Regions from separate parts of the Oleiphilus sp. HI0066 genome, predicted to be linked through region 3. Evidence: predicted binding sites of a transcription regulator. Region 3 holds the regulator's gene; each other region holds the start of a gene.
What was found. Region 3 encodes sigma-54, which starts transcription at its own class of promoters, with help from an activator protein. Its sites were predicted from a motif close to TGGCACNNNNNTTGCTNT; they were not measured.

Region 1: a site for sigma-54 is predicted at 2,877-2,894, ahead of flgB (flagellar basal body rod protein FlgB). Genes of this name have one in related genera too.
Region 2: a site for sigma-54 is predicted at 4,025-4,042, ahead of A3738_RS31310 (PEP-CTERM sorting domain-containing protein). Genes of this name have one in related genera too.

Annotation. Positions count from the first base shown of each region.
Region 1 covers NZ_LWFH01001356.1:29,517-36,197, forward strand. Annotated here, with positions in the region: gene A3738_RS20490 (flagellar hook protein FlgE) at 1-1,296, opposite strand, end outside; gene A3738_RS20495 (flagellar hook assembly protein FlgD) at 1,317-1,994, opposite strand; gene flgC (flagellar basal body rod protein FlgC) at 2,007-2,441, opposite strand; gene flgB (flagellar basal body rod protein FlgB) at 2,444-2,845, opposite strand; gene A3738_RS20510 (nitroreductase family protein) at 2,979-3,554, opposite strand; gene A3738_RS20515 (adenylate/guanylate cyclase domain-containing protein) at 3,744-5,126, shown strand; gene queF (NADPH-dependent 7-cyano-7-deazaguanine reductase QueF) at 5,150-5,974, opposite strand; gene A3738_RS20525 (ABC transporter permease) at 6,042-6,681, opposite strand, start outside.
Region 2 covers NZ_LWFH01001345.1:3,147-9,827, forward strand. Annotated here, with positions in the region: gene A3738_RS20220 (tetratricopeptide repeat protein) at 1-2,309, opposite strand, end outside; gene A3738_RS20225 (UDP-glucose/GDP-mannose dehydrogenase family protein) at 2,405-3,727, opposite strand; cyclic di-GMP riboswitch class I at 4,077-4,162, shown strand; gene A3738_RS31310 (PEP-CTERM sorting domain-containing protein) at 4,204-4,974, shown strand; gene A3738_RS20235 (archaeosortase/exosortase family protein) at 5,122-6,585, shown strand; gene asnB (asparagine synthase (glutamine-hydrolyzing)) at 6,587-6,681, shown strand, end outside.
Region 3 covers NZ_LWFH01001211.1:16,903-23,583, forward strand. Annotated here, with positions in the region: gene A3738_RS16650 (HPr family phosphocarrier protein) at 1-48, opposite strand, end outside; gene rapZ (RNase adapter RapZ) at 90-965, opposite strand; gene ptsN (PTS IIA-like nitrogen regulatory protein PtsN) at 987-1,451, opposite strand; gene hpf (ribosome hibernation-promoting factor, HPF/YfiA family) at 1,475-1,777, opposite strand; gene A3738_RS16670 (RNA polymerase factor sigma-54) at 1,854-3,356, opposite strand; gene lptB (LPS export ABC transporter ATP-binding protein) at 3,541-4,266, opposite strand; gene lptA (lipopolysaccharide transport periplasmic protein LptA) at 4,247-4,831, opposite strand; gene lptC (LPS export ABC transporter periplasmic protein LptC) at 4,815-5,387, opposite strand; gene A3738_RS16690 (HAD family hydrolase) at 5,389-5,931, opposite strand; gene A3738_RS16695 (KpsF/GutQ family sugar-phosphate isomerase) at 5,928-6,681, opposite strand, start outside.

The DNA of each region.
Region 1 (6,681 bases), on a different contig from region 3:
CCAAGTGCTCTGCTCTTGTGCCACGTTAGATGGCTGAGGCTGCTTCACAAAATACAAGTTCAAGATATGCGAGTTACCAAGACTATCGAAGATTTCTGTTGACGTTGCATGGTTATAAGTACCTGCATCTGTTGGATCAAAGCCATTATTGACAAATGGCTGACCAACGGTTGAACCAACGAGTGTGCCGGTACCAGAACTAAAGGAGAAGTTGTCATCCAAGGTAAAGTCGACAACACCACCAACCGTTGCCGCGACAGTACCGCCAACTGCTAAAGCAAGTGCACCAGGAGAAGAGCCTTCAATGTTGTATGCGTCACCTGCTGCACCCGCAACACCGAAGCGCAAATCTTCACCCTGATCTTGAATAATTTCTAGGTCACCTGCGCCATTGATAACAGCAGTAGTACCGACTAATGCAGACGAGTTAATTTGCTGACCAATGTCCGCCAATTGCTCGGCATTGGTTTGGGTTGCAGCTGAAGATGGCTGAAACGTCACTCCATTGACAGTAATCGTCATTGAATCAGAAGTGTTAGCCCAGCTCGCCACTGGTACCGTCACAGTTGTTCTTGCCGTTGCATTTACACCATCAACCGCACTGAAACGATCAGCGACAGCTCGCGCACTTTCGTTAGCGACAGTGGTTACGTTCTCTGTTGTAGTCGGCGTAGCAGGGTTACCGTCATCATAGGTGATTGTAACGGTCTGAGCTGAGTAGTTGTTGTTGGCACCAGCTTGCGCAATACCAACTTCCGTACCATCAGCAACTACAGTTGTACCTGAAACCGCTAAAACTGATTCAGAAGAATCGAGGTTCAACAAAGTATTAACAGAGGTTGTTTGACGTGGCGCCAAGTCATTTGTTTCTACTTCCAGATCACCAAGCACACCAGACACATTGCCTTCGTCATCAGCCTGAAAACCTTGAACTTGCATTCCAGTATTATTAACAAGGAAGCCTTCTCGGTTCACACCAAATTGCCCTGCACGCGTATATTTCACTTCATCGTTATCATTGACGATGAAGTAACCGTTACCGGTAATCGCCATATCAAGGCCGTTATCAGTGAACTCAACATTACCTTGGCTGTGGATCTGACGAATAGCCTGCACCTGCACACCATCACCAACGTCGGTTACCCCACCGCCAAAAAAGCTATTTGAATAGGCATCACCAAATTCAGCACGTGAACGCTTGAAACCAACCGTACTTGCATTCGCAATATTATTACCAGTGACCTCGAGGTCTGTTGCGGATACTTTTAATCCACTGAGTGCTACATTGAATGTCATATTGAACCTCTACTGATTAATTAATTAATTTCGCGCACGTTCTCTAACGGAACGCCACCTAAGCCAGCCAAGTTAAGTGTCACTTCGCCGCTTTGAGCGATTGATACACTATTCACTTGCGAAGCAAACAAGGTATCGACCTGCTCAGCGCCCGCGCTTGTTTTTATTTCTGCTTTTATTGTGTATTTGTCTGCAGGCATCTGATCACCCTGCTCATTCAAACCATCCCATTCAAACGGCACTGAACCGGCAAATTGTTGCCCAAGGTCAACACGCCGCACGAGCTCACCTGAACCATTCAAAATAGAGATAGAAAGATTGCTAGTTCCAGACGGAATGTCTGCAATGCCGCTAATCGTTCCACTTGCCGAAAGTGGAGCCTCAGCGCCTGGCACCAACACAGAGCGCCCAACCATGGCAGACGCTTGCAATGCTTGTGTAGACTGGAACTTATTGGTGAAGTTATTCACCGTGTTGTTAATTTGTTGCATTTCTTCTAGCGCACTAAATTCAGCTAGCTGCGAGATAAAGGCACCGTTATCTTGAGGCTCAAGAGGGTTTTGATTCTCGAGCTGAGCGATCATCAGATCCAAAAACTCGTTTTTACCCAAGTCACCTTTCTTTGCCGCTTCGCCGTTATTTTCTAAGCGATACTGCGCTAGAGGATCAGCAACACCGGAGGTATTAATACTTGTCATCGTCTATCTCGCCTATTGGCCTAAAGTTAAAATTCGTTGCATCATGGTTTTGGCTGCCTCCATGACATCGACATTTGTTTGAAAACTGCGCGAGGCGGACATCATGTCAGCCATTTCCTCTACAACATTCACATTGGGATATATGACGTAGCCCTGCTCATCCGCCAAAGGGTGATCCGGCTGATAACGCATATCCAACGCTGCATCACTCTCGACAATACCTTTAATCTGAACACCTTGAGAACCCGCATCTGTCATACTCGGCATTGCACCTGTCATAGCGCTTTCTTGAATCGCTGCAAATACAGGCTTTCGCGCTCGATACACTTCGCCAGTACTGCTCGCTGCACTATCTGCATTCGCGATGTTACTAGCGGTTGTATTTAAACGTACCGACTGTGCCGACATGCCAGAACCGGCAATATTAAAAATGGAATTTAAAGACATGCTTATTCACCCTTTATTGCTTTGCTTAGGGATTTAAACTTTCCATTCAAGAACTGAAAGCTCGCCTGATAGTCGAGAACATTCTTGGTAAATTCAGCAAGCTCTTGCTGCGTATCTACTGTGTTCCCGTCTACGGATGGCTGAGTTGGCGTTCGGTAAAGAACTTCCGCTCCGGATTGACCTTGGTTCGGAGCAATGTGACCGCCTTGCGTAGCGCTCATCGCTAACTGCCCATCAAGCATGCTTTGCTGTTCAGCCATCGCCGCTTTGAAGTCAATGTCGCGCGCTTTGAATCCGGGCGTATCTGCATTTGCTAAGTTGTTTGCCATCAACTCAGCACGCTGCACTCGAAGCTCTACAGCTTGCGGGTGAACACCTAATGCATTTTGAAATGAAATCGCCATTTAACTCATCCTAGTTAATCTAAGAGGTTAAAAAGCAAGAGAAGTGCCAATTATTTTTTCTTATTTTTCAATAACTTATAAATTGCCGCTTTTATTGCCCGCGGCAAGGCTTATCCGTCATGCGACGCGAGCGTTATTGGCCAGTCCAAAAAGAAAAACTATCCTCTAAAACGGGGTCTACAATACGCTTTGCGTCTCCTTCAGGCGTTCCTATATATAAAAAGCCGACGAGACTTTCGTGCTCAGAAATTCCTAAACCACGCTTCACAACAGAGTCGACTGCCATATCGCCCGTTCGCCACATCCCTCCAAACCCTTCTGCTTGTAAAGCCAAAAGGATGTAGGACAACCCGGCAGCAACACATTGCTCCTGTTCAAAATAAGGCACTTTGGGATGATCGATATTCTTCGAAACGGCCACTAAAATCATCGGTGCGCGAAACGGCATTTTTTTACACTTTTCGATCTTCGCTTCACCACAATCTGGATTGGCCGCAACTGCAGCCTGCGCAAATAGCTCACCTAGCTTGGTTCGCGCATCACTTTCCACAATCAAATATCGCCCTGGGCGAAGTACCTTGTGGTCAGGCGCACGTAGTGCACTTTTCAAAATACCTTTTAATTGTTCACCTTCAGGTGCAGGTGAAACTAATCGTGGAAAAGACACGCGCTGATGCAAGAAGTTTAGGATGCTGTTTTCATAGCTCATGATGAATCGCTTTACACAGAGAACATTTGTTAATAAAAAAAGGAGGTGCTAACCTAAGCCACCAAAATTAAGGCTAGGCAAGACTCAAGCAGCAATAATACAGAATAAGCGCGCTTGCCTAAATAGATTGCGAAGAAAGGAAATACCCAGTTTTACGAACACCTCTTTTATTCGTTTGGGCAGTAAACTATGGCAAGTGAACCAAGTATAATTAATTATGATGCGCCGCCGTCAGTCATGCCGGCCTATAATGGGCGCGTACTTGCTTACCTAACGTCTACTCTCACCTTTATTACGGGCATTTTATTAGGTCATTTTGATAAGAACCTAATTTGGTTTGTGCCTTTCGCCATGCTTTGGCCCCACCTTTTATATTTCTTCGTACGTCATTTCAAACTTGCTGATAATCCAACCGCTCGTGAAGTAACCTTACTTATAGACGGTGTTATTGTTGGGTGTACGATTGTTCTCATCGAATTCAGCCTCACTGCTTCTTTATTCTCGATCATTATGGGTGCGTTTAGCTTCATTGTTGTAGGAGGTATGAAGCTATTAGTACTCGGCTGCATCACGGCATCTATATCATTAGGATTAAGCGGCTTAATTTTCGGATTTAACTTCAATATAAATGAGCCGGTATTGGTGACTCTTGTGGCTGGTATTGGGGCAGGTGTCTATGTTGCTGTTACCGCATATTACACACACCAACAAGCGAAGGCCTTGGTAAAAGCGAAGTCACAGATTCAGCATCAACGAGAACAGTCGATCTCACTATCGCATAAGCTTGCGAAGTATCTTTCACCACAAGTATGGCAATCTATCTTTACCGGTGAACGTGACGTTCGTCTTGAAACACAACGTAAGAAATTAACGATCTTCTTCTCAGACATTAAGGGCTTTACCGAACTTGCTGAGGAAATGGAGCCAGAGAGCCTCACTGAGCTTCTGAATAACTACTTTAATGAGATGTCTCAAATCGCATTAAAGTATGGCGGCACTATTGATAAGTTTGTCGGCGATTCGATCATGATCTTCTTTGGCGACCCGACAAGCCGCGGACCAAAAGAAGATACGCTTGCCTGTGTAGCCATGGCGATCGAGATGCGTAAGCACATGAAGATTCTCCGCCAAAAATGGCAAAGCCAAGGGATCAAAACACCTCTACAAATTCGTATCGGCATCAGTACTGGATACAGCACGGTAGGTAACTTCGGCGCCGAGAATCGCATGGATTATACGATCATCGGAAAAGAGGTAAATCTTGCGTCTCGTCTTGAGAGCTTAGCGGAGCCTGGAGAAATACTGATCTCTTACGAGACCTTCTCGTTAGTCAAAGATAAGGTAATGTGTAGAGATAAAGGCGAGATCACTGTAAAAGGATTCTCTCGCCCTGTGCCAATTTATCAGATCGTCGATTTCCGCAGAGATATTGGCGCTGGCCAGAGTTTTATCGAACATGAAACAGGCGGCTTTGCGCTGTACTTAGACACCGAAAAAGTCACAACTGAAGAGAAAGACTTAGTTGTTCGGGCCCTTGAGCGCGCCGCGGAAAAACTCAAGGACCGCGATTAAATCAAATAGTTCTCTTTTAAGAACTACTGCCTAACATATCGCGTTTGAGGACAGACAGAAACACGGTCTTCGGTTGCTCGATAAGGGTTGATATCTAAGCCCCCGCGGCGCGTATAACGAGCCATTACACTCAAAGATGTACATCCACACTTCGCCAAAATATCAGTAAATATTTGCTCACAGCAATGTTCGTGAAAGTCCTGACAATTGCGGAAAGATACCACGTAGCGTAGCAAACTTTCACGATCAATCTTAGGCCCTTTGTAGGAAACAACCACAGTCCCCCAATCTGGTTGACCCGTTACCGGACAATTCGATCGTAACAAATCTGAATATAAGGTTTCTTCAACAAGCTCATCGCTATCAGCTTGAAGCAGATCTGCGTTTGGCTCGTACACAAAATCTTTGGCATCCAGATGATCAACGCTTTCACCAGCTGGTAGGTTTACCGCTTGAATATCAACAAGGTCGTGTAACTGAACCGTTACTGCAGCACCTGCTGCTGTACTCAAGTCCTGCTCTAGAGTTTCAATCAATGCGTCTTTACTTTTTATCTTCTCTTGATTAAATGAATTGAGATACAACTTAAACGACTTAGACTCGATGATATTCTTCGACTGACAAGGAATACTAAAAACCCCAATGGCGACTTCTGGCTTACCATTAGTGTTTAGCCAAGACACCTCAAAACTCGTCCAAACATCTTCACCAGCAAATGGTAAATCCGTGTCTTCGATCCCTAAACTCGCGCGAGTTTCACTCCGTGCAATTGGGAATAGCACCTCGGGTGCGTATCGATCTAAATAATTCGTTTCTTTACCTAACTGGCTGTTCTCAACAATCGCCATACATACCTCAAATAATTTTCCGTCGCGCTCGTATTGCTATAAAGCAGTTACCACGAAGAATCGCAGTCTAGCTGCGAATGCCCTTGCCTTTAGAAAGTAAAAACAAAGCCGTCGAAAATAATAGAACAATAAAAACAATAACCATCCCAAACGCGAATCGAATATCGATATCACTCACACCCAATATTCCGTAACGAAAAGCATTCACCATATATAAAATCGGGTTCGCTTGAGATACGTTCTGCCAAAACTCTGGCAGAAGCGAAATACTATAGAACACACCACCGAGGTAGGTGAGCGGCGTTAATACAAAAGTAGGGACGATAGAGATGTCATCAAATTTCGTCGCGAATACTGCATTAATAAATCCGCCAAGCGAAAATACAATCGCAGTCATTATCACCATACTGGCCGTCACCAGTACGTTGTGAACAACTAAATCGGTAAAGAATAAAGAGAGTAAGGTAACGATAATCCCTACCCCAACACCACGCGCAACACCTCCGGCAACGTAACCGCTCAGCACAACCCAGTTTGGAACAGGTGAAACGAGTATTTCCTCAATACTGCGCTGGAACTTCAAACTAAAGAAAGACGACACCACGTTTGCATAAGAGTTAGTAATCACCGACATCATAATCAAGCCTGGGACAATAAAACTCATATAGTCATAGCCGCCCATTTCTCCGATACGAGGCCCGATAAGA
Region 2 (6,681 bases), on a different contig from region 3:
ATTGCTAAGGGGTTATCTGGCTGTGCTGTATACCACTCGGCTAAAAATGCTGTTCGTGCAGAATCATCTTTCAACAACCCAAGTACACGATGCAGTTTTTCAGCCACGCCAGGAGTCTTAGAAATCGCCCATGCAGCCTCATACTCGCTGCGTGCCGACGCTAAATCTTTTTTCGCAAAAGCGAGATCGCCTTTCAAAGCAGGGTAAATATGTCCAAGTTGCTCCTGTTGCTCTGCGAGCTGCGCAAGAATTTTTTCAGCTTCCTCGAACTGACCAGCCTTAATCTCTATTTCAGCCAACACCGCAACAACACGCACATTGCCCGGATTAGTAACTAGGCTCGTCGTCGCCACTTGGCGTGCTTTTTCAAGCTGCCCTGTTTTCAAATAATCCAACGCACGCGAATAATCGATAACAGCTTTCGCATCAGCAAGTTCAGCACCTTGATCAGGCAAAGTAGTCATTGCTGTTTGATAAGCACGCTCAGCGCCAGAGATGTTTCTATTCGCAAGTTCAACACGAATCAAAGATCGGAACGCAGCCATTGATTTGTTTGTCACTGCTAATTCTTCAAGCGATTTCACAGCCGCATCACGCCCATTCAAACGCGTTGACGCTTCATAAATTCCTGCATATGCCCCCATACTATTGGGCGACAACTCGAGCATTTTACTGAAACGATTTTTAGCTTCCTGATTGTTATTTTGAAGCAAGGCATTTCGCCCTAGCGCACCCTGGACAATAGCTTGGTTAGAAGTGCTTTCTGCTAAAGGAAGTGCTTTCTGTAAATAGTCATTTGAACCATCAACTTCGCCTAAGGTCGCCAAATACTGTCCGGCAATAAAGTTCGCTGTATAGTTCGAAGATTGCGCCCTAGCATTATCTAAAAGCAACGCTTTCGCTGTGGCTTGATCACCTGATCGCGTGTAATACGAGGCGATATCAATCAAAACTTGTTGCTGAGTAGGTGCTAGCTCAAACGCTCGTTGCAAATAAGGTAATTCTTGAGCTCGATCCACTTGCGGTGCAGAGCGATAAAAACTCGCCAATGCCAACTGCAAGCGTACATTTTTTGGATCGATCGATGCAGCTTTCTTAAGCGCTGCTTCGCCTTTTTCATATTGCTTATCTGAAACCGCTGCCAAGCCATACAAAGCTAGTAATTCAACCGAGGTTTGCTGTTCGATAGTTGGTTCTAATGCGTCTAGAACACGCCGAGGCTCGTTCAGTTTAAGATTGGTTGCCATATATACTTGGGTCGCCAGCGGGCTTGCCGTCTCTGGATCAACCACATCATCTAAGTAACGCGCTGCGGCTTCGGTATCGCCCTGCATGTAACTGATAATACCCAGCACCTGACGTGAACGAGTATGACCAGGATACTGCTCTACTAACTTCTCAAGCTTCTCTTTAGCTTGATCTAAACGATTCTCTTGAAAATCGGCCAAGGCTTCTTGGAAAGTATCATTTGCTTCGGTTGCGCCTGGAAATGCTTCAGAGAGAAGCTTTGTATAAATGTAGGCTTCGTTCGCGCGACCTTGTCTTGTAAGCACATAAGACAAACGCTCAAGCGTGAGTACACGATCAGGGAGCATTTGGTCGCTGGTCGGCAAAACAGACAGCAATTCACTTAAGGTTGATTCAGCATTCTCTAACTGATTTTCAGAAATCTCGATACCAGCTTTCAGCAATTGTGCTTTCGGGAACGCTTCGTCGTCAGCACTGACTTTTTCTACTAACACGAGCGCTGCAGGCATTTGACCTTCTAAGGCATTAAGCGTTGCCATACCGACATTCGCTCTGCCATCTTGAGGATTATTAGTTAAGAGCTTTTGATAAATAACGCGAGCTGCGTCGAAATCACCTTTCTTAGAGAGTAAGTCAGCCTCAAGCAACATCTTTTCACGCGTTGGCTCTTTAAGTTGCTCTAAGGTAGAAGAGGCAGATTGGAATTTACCCAACGCAATATAGGTTTCGGAAAGCTCCAATAAATAAGACTCTGAAGTCTCGCCAGCAATTGCCTCGAGGTAACTTCGGGCATTTTGATGGTTACCGACCTCATTCATTGCATCAGCAAATTCGATCATCACTTCAGGCTTACCACCAGACTTCTTCGCAGCGTTGCGATACTCAATCATCGCTGCCTTGTATTGCCCCTGAGACTGATACGCTTTCGCTCTGTCTAAGTGATTCTGAAACTCGGTATCCGTATCATCGCCGCCACAAGCTCCCAAAAAGAGCGCGGCAGACACTGCGGTAACAAGCTTTAATTTACTTACCTGACGTCGAATACTTCCTTTGCTTTCCATGATCAACCTTATTCTTCATTCAATGAATATCTACACGCAAAAAAGGTATCTATTCGACGCGTTGATCAACAGATACCTTTGGTACTCATCAGACTTTATGCTCGGCCGATTGAGTAATATGTAATGCCATAATTTTTAACGATAGCAGGATCGTACAGATTTCGTCCATCTACGATCAAAGGATTCGCTAACTTTTGCACAACAGCTTCATAATCCATGGCTCGGAAAGCCTTCCACTCTGTACAAATCACCAAGGCATCTGCACCTTCAAGAGCCGCATCTTTATTCGTGACCAAAGTAAGATCTGCACGCTCACCGTAAATACGTGAACATTCTTCCTGAGCTTCGGGGTCGTAGGCCACGACTTTGGCACCTGCATTCCATAATGCTTCCATCAGACAACGCGATGGCGCTTCACGCATGTCATCCGTTTCTGGTTTAAAGGCCAAGCCCCAAACTGCAATCGTTTTACCTGCTAGCTCACCATTAAAATGAGCACTGAGTTTTTCAAACAAACGATGCTTCTGGCGGTTATTCACATTCTCTACAGACTGCACAAGCTCTGATTCATATCCAGCATCTCGTGCGATACGTGTTAAAGCCTGCACGTCTTTAGGGAAACATGAACCACCATAGCCGGCGCCAGGATAAATAAACTGAAAGCCAATGCGCGGATCAGAGCCGATCCCTAAACGCACGCTTTCAATATCTGCATCAAGTCGTTCAGCCAAATTTGCCATTTCATTCATAAAGCTAATCTTGGTTGCCAGCATTGCGTTAGCCGCATACTTCGTGAGCTCAGCAGATCGAACATCCATGAACAGAATCTTGTCATGGTTACGATTAAACGGCGCGTACAACTCACGCATTGGTGCTTCAGACGACTCTTTCGAGCAACCAATGACAATTCGGTCCGGCTTCATGAAATCGCCTACAGCAGCACCTTCTTTCAGGAACTCTGGGTTAGAAACCACATCAAAATCAATCTCTACGCCGCGCTCCGCGAGCACACCCTCAATTTTCGCACGCACTTTATCGCCCGTACCGACGGGTACTGTAGACTTATCGATCACGATTTTTTCGTCTTGCATATGGGTCGCAATCGTTTCAGCCACCGCCAATACATACTGCAGATCTGCAGAACCGTCTTCATCGGGAGGAGTACCAACCGCGATGAACTGCAACTTAGCAAACGCAATGGCCTCTTCCGCTTTTGTCGTAAACTTCAAGTTACCCGCAGCAAAATTATTCTTAACAATGCTTTCAAGACCAGGTTCGTAAATTGGAATAACGCCGTTATTGAGCTTTTCAACCTTACTCTCATCGACATCAACACAAATAACATCGTGCCCCATGTCAGCCAAACACGCGCCGGTCACTAGCCCGACATACCCTGTCCCAAATATTGATACTTTCATTATTTACCCTTTGTCATTAACGCTTTGCTCGCGCCTTCCCTGCTTATCCTGCATGCTTAGTTTTAGTGAGTTTTTGACTAAAAATCGTTACCAAAACCAAGCTCTAAATTGCGAGCTAGAATATGACCGCAATATTACACTTATAAGTAAGACTAACGGAAACTTTTCATTCCTCTTACCTCATCACGGAACTGTTTCACAGGTTCACATTTAAGCGTCAGTGTTTTTTACACATTTACTCAACTTCGATTCCCTCTAAATCTCTACCCTACTAACTTAACGAGCCTTTAATGTTTTTGGCGTATTAATTGCAAATTTTCATGCCATCAGAAAATCATCTGGTAAAAACAACGAAGTACGCCAAACCAATTGCGAGATTGGGACGGAAAGCCAAGGGTCTGTTACTAAGGATGAAACAGACAGCCGGTTGCCACTTCAACAATTATCACGCTTATAAAGATAAATGGAGCATTACAATGAAACTAAAAAGCGTAATGACAGGTTTGGCACTTACAGTTGCTGCAGCTTCGGCTCAGTCAGCTGCAATCATCAGCGTTTCAGCTGGTGATGCTGCTTACCTTTCTGGTGTTGAATCAGCATTCTTAGGCACATTAGTTGCGTCAGACACTGAAAGCTTCGACGGCTGGGATACTAGCAACGCAGTATTCACCGGCAGCCAGCACGAAAAGTGGATTGACTCAGCAACAACACTAAGCACTGCGGTTGGCGATTTTACACTAACAGGTGCGGGTCAAGCAGGCTCAAACACTAACAACGGTAACCTTAAAATCGAAAGCTCTCGTACTGGCGAATATGGTCGTGAAGTTCTAGCGAGCGATGCAACTGACTTCTGGTTAGATAGCAACGACGCAACAAACGTTGTTTGGAACATCGATGCAGACGATTCATACAATGCGATCGGCTTCTACTTGGCAGACATCAACGACCAAGGCGGCCGCATCAAGCTTACTTATGAAGACGGTTCTACTGAAGAATACCAAGTAAATACTTCATTCCCGAGCGGTTCATTGTTCTACACAACTATCATCAGCGACATGGCTATCACAGGCGCGTCTCTTTACTTTGATAAGTGTGACGATCCAAACGGTTGTAACTCATACAACTACTCTGACGGTTGGGGCATCGACGACATCACTGTTGGTCACCACGTTCCAGAGCCAGGCACTCTTGCTCTTATGGGCTTAGGCCTTGCTGGTTTAGGTTTCGCGCGCCGCCGTAAAGCTTAATAAGCCACATCACTCTGATACCGGATCAAGTCCGGCATGACGATTGAGCACTAAAAAGGACACCAAACGGTGTCCTTTTTTCATTTAAAACAATGAGGTATTGCAACCCCTTACCATTCAGCTACCATGAATAAACACGCGTATTACATGGCTGGATGGATTTTGCCAACACTCACTCATACCTACCTGCAACTAAGCAGTCTATTTTTAGCTGTATTTTTTGTTTTTTACCCAACAACAGAAGTACTTTTAGATCGCTGGCTTAAATTCGATGAATCTTTATCTCATGGGCTTTTAGTGATCGCCATGAGCATTCATCTCAGCGCAAGAACTCTGCATAGAATCGAAACCCAAAACATTAAGAACGGCTCTCTATCAAACTACCTAACTTATATCGGTTTGGCATTATCAAGCCTTGCTTGGCTCGTCATATCTAGCGCTAATATAAACATCCTCGAGCAAGTTTTAATCCCAATTATTTTATGGTTCGCCACTGCCAGTTATTTAGGGCTACATATCGGTTTAAAACTCCTCCCCTCCATCGCATTCGTTTACTTTGCTATACCGATTTGGGACTACCTCAATCAAGCCCTTGTCGACTTAAGTAGCTTAACTGTGACTTGGCTAGTCGATCTCATCGACATTACCGCTCTTATCGAAGCAAATACCATCACACTTCCCTATGGTGCTCTAGTGATTGCCGACGGGTGTTCAGGACTGCGTTACTTTACAATTGCATGCGCACTCGCCGTATACGTAATTCTTGATTCAAAACCTAATAGGGCTCTAAGCACCAAGCTATTAGCAACCGCAATTGCACTTAGTCTATTCTCCAACTGGCTCCGAATTTTCTTGTTGATACTTATTGCTTATGAAACAAACATGGAAAGCAGCTTGGTCGCCGATCATGAAACCTTTGGCTGGATTATCTTCTGTATAGTGTTAGCGCCTCTATTTTTTATCGCTCGTCGGTTTGAACTATTCCCAGAGCAAAAGGAGCCTAGTAAACAAGCACTTTCTATCAAAAAAATAGCGCTTACATTCGCCCTTTTAATGCTAACACCTGTTTTAAGCTTCGCTCTAAATAGCGCAATAAAAGTACCCAATATTATTTCAAGCTCTCAATTAAGCTATACACCAGCAAAACCAGATACAAACATACCGAAACTTCCAAACGCAAAAATCTTGCTGCAGAAGAAAGCAAACAATTACGTGCAAAACATCCAGCTTTATAGAGTACTTAACTGGAAAGAAGAGAGCACCGAAAACCTTGTACCCTATTGGCCATCGCCATTTTCTCACACTGACTGGCTAGTCGAATCTCGAAACATTATTACCGCAGATACGCAACAATTTCAGTATGTTGGCCTTAAGCACAAGTTACGAGGTTACCGAGTATGTCTTGCATATCGTTATCAAGTGGGTCAACAAGAAGCGCTCTCGTATAAAAAAGCGAAGCTATTGCAAATCCCCGCAATACTGACGGGAACCAATTATTTTGAAGCGCAACTCGCAATCACCAATGCAAAAGACTGCGCTGCGACCGAGCCCTCAATGATTAACGCCCTCACTGAATTGAATACACCACTCATAGAAGTAAAAGGTTCATAAAATGTGCGGCATCACTGGCTTTTTCGTACAAGCTAATAAAACTGAACACACTGAGGCATCTTATACACATCTTAAGCTGATGGCAGATGTCATTGA
Region 3 (6,681 bases):
GGCATGCAGTCCAAGATCATTGATAATTTCGACAGTTTCGCGAAGCATTCGATTCCCTTTGAAGTCTCAGTGTTTTCTTAGAATTTATTTTATTGGGTTTTCATTGGAGCGGATAGTTCTTTGTGGCGAATCAACACGCTTTTGTGAGATTGCTTAAAGTATGCTCCGATTTTTTCGCATAAATAAACGCTACGATGCTGGCCGCCTGTGCAGCCAATGGCAATTGTCATATAGCTGCGGTTATTTGAGGCGAATTGATCAATCCACTTGTCGAGGAAAGTAATAATTGAAGACTCCATTTCCTCGACTTCTGAATGTGAACTTAAGAAATCTTCAACAGGTTTGTCGAGCCCCGTGAATACGCGTAGAGATGGGTCCCAGTACGGATTAGGGAGGCATCGAACGTCAAAAACATAATCTGCATCGCTAGGCACGCCGTGTTTGAATCCAAACGATTGGAATAGTAGGGCCATTTCTTGTGTAGCTCTGCCTGCTACTCGTAGTTTGATATGGTCACGCAATTCATACAAAGACATGTCGCTTGTATTTATATTGAGGTCAGCCTGCCTGGAAATGGGTTCTAATAAAACGCTCTCTTTGTTGATGGCTTCGCTTAAGGAAATGTCGGGAGAGCTTAAAGGGTGTTTTCTTCGTGTCGCATGAAAGCGCTTTATGAGTGTTTCGCTATCCGCGTCAAGAAAGATAATGTCTGTTTCGATATTCTGATTTTGAAAGGCTTGATAAAAAGCAGGGAAGTTTTCTATGCCGCTTTGTAGGTTGCGGGCATCAATGCTCACGGCAACTTTTGCCAAGCGCTCATCTGTTTGTCTTGCTGATTGTGAGCCAAGCTCTAAGAGCAAACCGACAGGTAGGTTGTCGATGCAGTAATAGCCTAAGTCTTCTAAAACATGGAGGGCAGTACTCTTACCTGAGCCCGATCGGCCACTAATAATTACGAGTTTCATGGTGCCTCCACAGTAAGGCAGTTAGCTTTCAGTCATTAACGTATAAAGCTCAGAATCAGATGATGCAGCACGTAGTTTATTGCAAAAAGAAGAGTCATTAAATCTTTCCGCTATTTGGCTAAGTAACTCTAAATGTTCGCTGCTTGCTTCTTTAGGAACGATCAGAACAAACAGTAGATTAACTGGTTGGTTGTCGATTGCGTCAAACGCGATATCTTGTTCAAGTGTAAATAATGCGCCTATGACTTTTGAGCATCTCAACATTCTGCTGTGAGGGATGGCAATTCCTTGTCCGATTCCAGTGCTACCTAATTTCTCACGGGCAATTAGATTTTCGAATAAATCTTCTTCAGACAGCTCGGGGATTTCTTGTGAAATTGCAGCTGCGATATGCTCTAGTGTTTTTTTCTTGCTAGTGCCCGGGAAACTGACGCGAGTCAGTCCCGGAACAAGAATAGAGCTAATAGTAATTGAACCTTCGTTCATTTTTCTTCCAATACTACGAGTAGCTACACGGCCCCATGCGAGCGCGCAACTTGTTTTTCTTTGTGTTTCAGTATCTGTCGATCAAGCTTGTCTATAAGCTTATCGATAGATGTATACATATCTTCGTCTTCTGCAGTACCGTGAATGTCTGCGCCGCTAATGTGAAGTGTGGCTTCCGCAATTTGTCTTAGCTTTTCCACTGAAAGGGTGACCTGCACATTTGTTATACCGTCCACGTGACGCTCAAGCTTCTCTAGCTTGTCAGTAACGTAGTTTTTCATTGAATCTGTTAGTTCAACGTGGTGACCGGTGATGTTTACTTGCATAAATGTCTCCTTGTTGGTTTTTTGCGGAAGAAATTTCCGCGGATGCTTCTAACAAGTCTTGCGAATATACAGCTTCTTACATTAAACGCTTCCTTTCGTTAGAAGGCGGGATTGACATCGCTTCGCGGTACTTTGCAATAGTACGGCGAGCAACGTTAATGCCTTGATCTTTGAGTAGGTCTGCAATTTTGCTGTCGCTAAGAGGTTTCTTAGGATTTTCAGCAGCAATTAATTTTTTAATGATAGCGCGTATTGCCGTCGATGAGCATTCGCCGCCAGAAGTCGTCCCAACATGGCTTGAGAAGAAGTACTTCAGCTCAAAGATGCCACGCGGTGTGTGCATATACTTTTGCGTTGTTACGCGAGAAATTGTGGATTCATGCATATCAACTGCTTGGGCTATATCATGGAGAATAAGCGGTTTCATTGCTTCTTCACCATAGTCTAAAAAGCCTTGTTGATGTGCAACAATTTTGCTTGCAACTTTGAGCAAAGTCTCGTTTCTGCTTTGGAGGCTTTTTATAAACCACTTAGCTTCTTGAAGTTGGTCCTTCATGAAGTTGTTGTCGTTGCTATTATCTGCACGTTTTATAAAGCCAGCGTAGCTGTTGTTTACGCGAATCTTAGGTGCGATTTCTGGATTGAGCTCTACTTTCCAGCGCCCATTTACCTTTTTCACCACGACGTCGGGAACAACGTATTCTGGTTCCGCTTGAATCACTGACTCGCCTGGGCGAGGGTTTAGCGATTGGATCAAGCGAAGAACTTCTTTCAAATCGTCTTCTTTAAGACGACTTCTTCTGATGAGCTGTGCGTAATCGCGACTACCCAGCAGATTGATATAGTGGCTGACGACAAGCTTGGCTTGCGGTAGCCACTCAGTGTCGGGATCTAGTTGACGTAACTGAAGCATTAGACATTCTTGAAGGTCTTTTGCGCCCACGCCTGCTGGGTCAAAATGTTGAACACGCTTCAGAACTGCGTGAACTTCTTCTAGTTCGACTGGATCTTCATCTTCTTCGTTAAATAGACCTTGATGAATATCTTCAATGGTATTTTGTAGATAGCCTTCCATGTCAATCGCATCAATAATTGTTTCTGCAATTAAACGATCGCGGTCAGAAAATGGTGTTAGATTAAGTTGCCATAGCAGGTGATCATTCAGAGACTCGCTAATTGAATTTCTGCTTTCGAAATCGCTGTCGTTCTCATCTGGCATTGTGCCAGAGCTTGCTGGGCCACTTGTTTGGTAGATGTCTTCCCATGCAGTATCGACAGGTAAATCGGTTGGTATCGAATCGCTAAATTCATCGCGTTCGCTTTCGTGAAGATCTCGTGATGGCTCGACTTCTGAATTTGATACTTCGCTAGATTGTTCATTTTTTGAATTTTGCTCTGACTCGCTATTTGGCGTCTCAGGACTGTCTTCAATCATTTCTAGCATTGGGTTTGATTCCAATGCTTCTTGGATTTCCGCCTGAAGATCTAGAGTCGATAGCTGAAGCAGTTTAATAGCCTGCTGCAGCTGGGGCGTCATTGTAAGACTTTGCCCCATTTTGAGTTGTAGGGATGCCTTCATTACCATCAGTCGGTCATCCTAACTTTTTCAGTGTTTTTGTCATTGTCGAACGAATTCTCTATGTGCTTGTCCAGCACGTAATGTCATATCTTCTATTTTAAGAACTTCCGAGAAGAATTTGAACGAGTTTTTGATGAACTTAGTTAAACCTTTTTTCACTGGTAATTGCACAGGGAATTTGGTTTTAAATTGTAAATTCATCGCCAAGGTAAACCTCGCGCACCTTTTTGTTCTCTAATACTTGCTCAGACGAGCCTGATGCAATGATGTGTCCATTGCCAACAATATAGGCTTGTTCGCAAATGTCTAAGGTCTCTCTCACGTTGTGGTCGGTGATAAGTACGCCAATATCTCGGTCGCGAACTTGTCGCACTATTTGCTTGATGTCGCTTACTGAAATTGGATCAACCCCTGCAAAAGGTTCATCTAGTAGAATGAAATCTGGCTCCATTGCGAGAGCTCTCGCAATCTCGACGCGACGGCGCTCGCCCCCGGATAAAGCCATACCTTGGCTGTCGCGAATATGTTCTATATGAAATTCTTTTAGTAATTGATCGGCTTTTTCGCGTTGTTCGGCCTTGCTTAATTCTTTTCTCGTTTGCAGAACGCTCAGAATATTTTCATATACAGTAAGTTTTCGAAATATTGATGCTTCTTGTGGTAAGTAACCAATACCGGCTTTTGCGCGCCCATGCATTGGCATGTTGCTAATGTCTCTGTCATCAATGAGGATTTGGCCCTTATCCTTGGATACTAGGCCAACGATCATGTAAAAGCAGGTAGTCTTACCCGCGCCGTTCGGACCAAGCAAGCCAACAATTTGTCCTGTTTTGATTTCAAGCGATACGTCGATAACAACTTGTCGTTTTTTGTAGGCTTTAGCAAGATGCTTAGCTTGAAGTGTCTTCATTAGGATTCGCTTGGTCTAGATTGTCGTTGGTTTGTGAATCGGAGTTTTCACTTGAAGGCTCAGATGCTTGAGGGAAGTACTGAATCTTCACTCGTTTGCCACTATCTTGATCCCCTTTGGCGCGAATTGCTTTGTCCATGATGTCGTATTCAATGCGATTTCCGGAAAACGAATTGGTGTCCTGGGCGAGTGTGGCGTTGCCGTTAAAAATCAAAACAGCATCTTTTGCTTTATACGTGATTTGTTCAGCTTGGCCGCTGGTGTTTTGAATATTGCTACTGGCGTCTGTTTGCTTGAATGTCGCGGGTGTACCATTCGCAATGATTTGTGTTACGGCGCGTTCACGAGCAAAAACACTGATGTTATCTGCGGTGAGTGTTGTCGAACCCTGGCGAATGATAACGTTGCCGCGATAGGTCGAAAAACCCTGTGAATCATCGATCACGGCACTGTCGGATTCAATTTCAATAGGTTGGGTTCGATCTACGTCAATGCTGTGAGCATTGTGCGTGGCAGTGAGTAAAAATAAAGTGACTAGAGCTAGGCTATTAATTCGCCAAGTCATAAATACCTCTAACGCGTTGAGAGAGTTCGATTTTTCGATCGTTGAGCGATGCTTCTAATCCGATAGATTTAAGCGTGCTTTTATCCTGAGTAATACTAACTTCGCGATCAGTAGATATAAAGTCATTGCGTGTATCGATATTCAGGTCTTGGGTAAGGATTGTTGTGATTTGTCCTTCTGAGCTAGTACGAGAAAGCTTGACCCGATCCTCTAGATATAGGTTTCCAGTATCGGCGTTAAATTGCCCTGATTCTGCGTTAAGTCTTAATTTGTCGCCTTGCTCATTGGTATACCAAATGGTTGGAGATTCTGTCGTAATCAGGGCATCATCTTTAAAGTAGAGAGACTTATCTGCTTTGACTTCTAGTTCTAGTTCGCCTGATTCTCCGAATTCCCGTAGGTAGGTATTGTTAGCGAAAGCAAAAGGTTTCTTTTCATTGCTGAATAGTTCTGGCGTCTCAGTTTGTGTAATGTCGCTGGTGTAGAACAGGCTTACCCCGACCAGTAAGATGACCGCCAATAATGAGAATTTTGATCGTTTAAAGGTTTTGCTCATATCACTTTTTTAAAAATGATTGATGAATGTCGTCGAGTAAACCTTGCGCTGATAGTATGAAGTCGCATGCCTCTCTTACGGCGCCATGGCCTCCGCTTGTTTGTGTGCACATGTCTGCATGTTCTTTCACAAAGCTATGCGCGTTCGGGACGGTGATGCCAAGGCCGCAGTGCTTGATGGCAGATAGGTCAGGCAAATCATCTCCCATATAGGCGCATTGCTCCCAGTCGAGTCCCAATTCTTGGCGAATATCATCAAGTGCAATCTTTTTGTCTTCGCGTCCTTGAACTAAATGCTTGATACCTAAGTCTCTTGCTCTGCGGGCGACAAGAGGCGAGTTCCTGCCCGTAATAATGGCAACTTCAATACCGTTTTGTTGGAGGAGCTTAATGCCGTGGCCGTCGAGTGTGCAAAACGCTTTTAGCTCGTCGCCTTGAGCAGAAAAAACAATTTTTCCGTCGCTTAATACGCCATCAACGTCGAGACCTAAAAGTTTGATCTTGTTTGCAGCATTTTTCGCTGCTTCGTTTATTGAATGGTTCATACGACACCCGCTTTCAAAAGGTCGTGCATATGGATCACGCCAACTAGTTTGTTCTCTTCATCAGATACCAAAAGCCCTGTGATCTTGTATTCTTCCATGACTTGCAATGCTTCGGCGGCGAGCGCCTTAGACTGAATCGTTTTGCAGTTCTTGGTCATTACTTTTGAGATCTCTGTGTTGTGAAGATCTAGCTTGTCATCAAAGGCGCGTCGAAGGTCGCCGTCTGTGAAGAGGCCTTGAATCTCGTTAGCATCATTCACAATCGCTGTGAGGCCAAAGCCTTTATCCGATATTTCAAATAGCCCTTCGGTCAGGGGTGTAGCAGGGCTGACTTCTGGAATTCTGTCACCTGTGTGCATCAGTTGCTCCACAGTCAATAGCAACTTACGCCCAAGGCTTCCGCCTGGATGAGAGAAGGCAAAGTCTTCTTCTGAAAAGCCTCTAGCTTCAAGAAGTGCAACAGCAAGCGCGTCACCAAGGGCTAGCGTCACGGTTGTACTTGATGTTGGGGCAAGTCCCAGGGGGCAAGCTTCTTTGCTGATGCTTATATCTAATGAAACATCACTAGCTGTCGCGAGTGCGGAGCTTTGCTTGCCTGTCATGCTGATGAGTGGCGCGCCCATGCGTTTGATTAGAGGAAGAATAGTTACCACTTCTTCCGTCTGGCCCGAGTTAGAAATGGCAAGCACAACATCTTGTTTGGTGATCATGCCTAGATCGCCATGGCTTGCTTCACCGGGGTGAACGAAA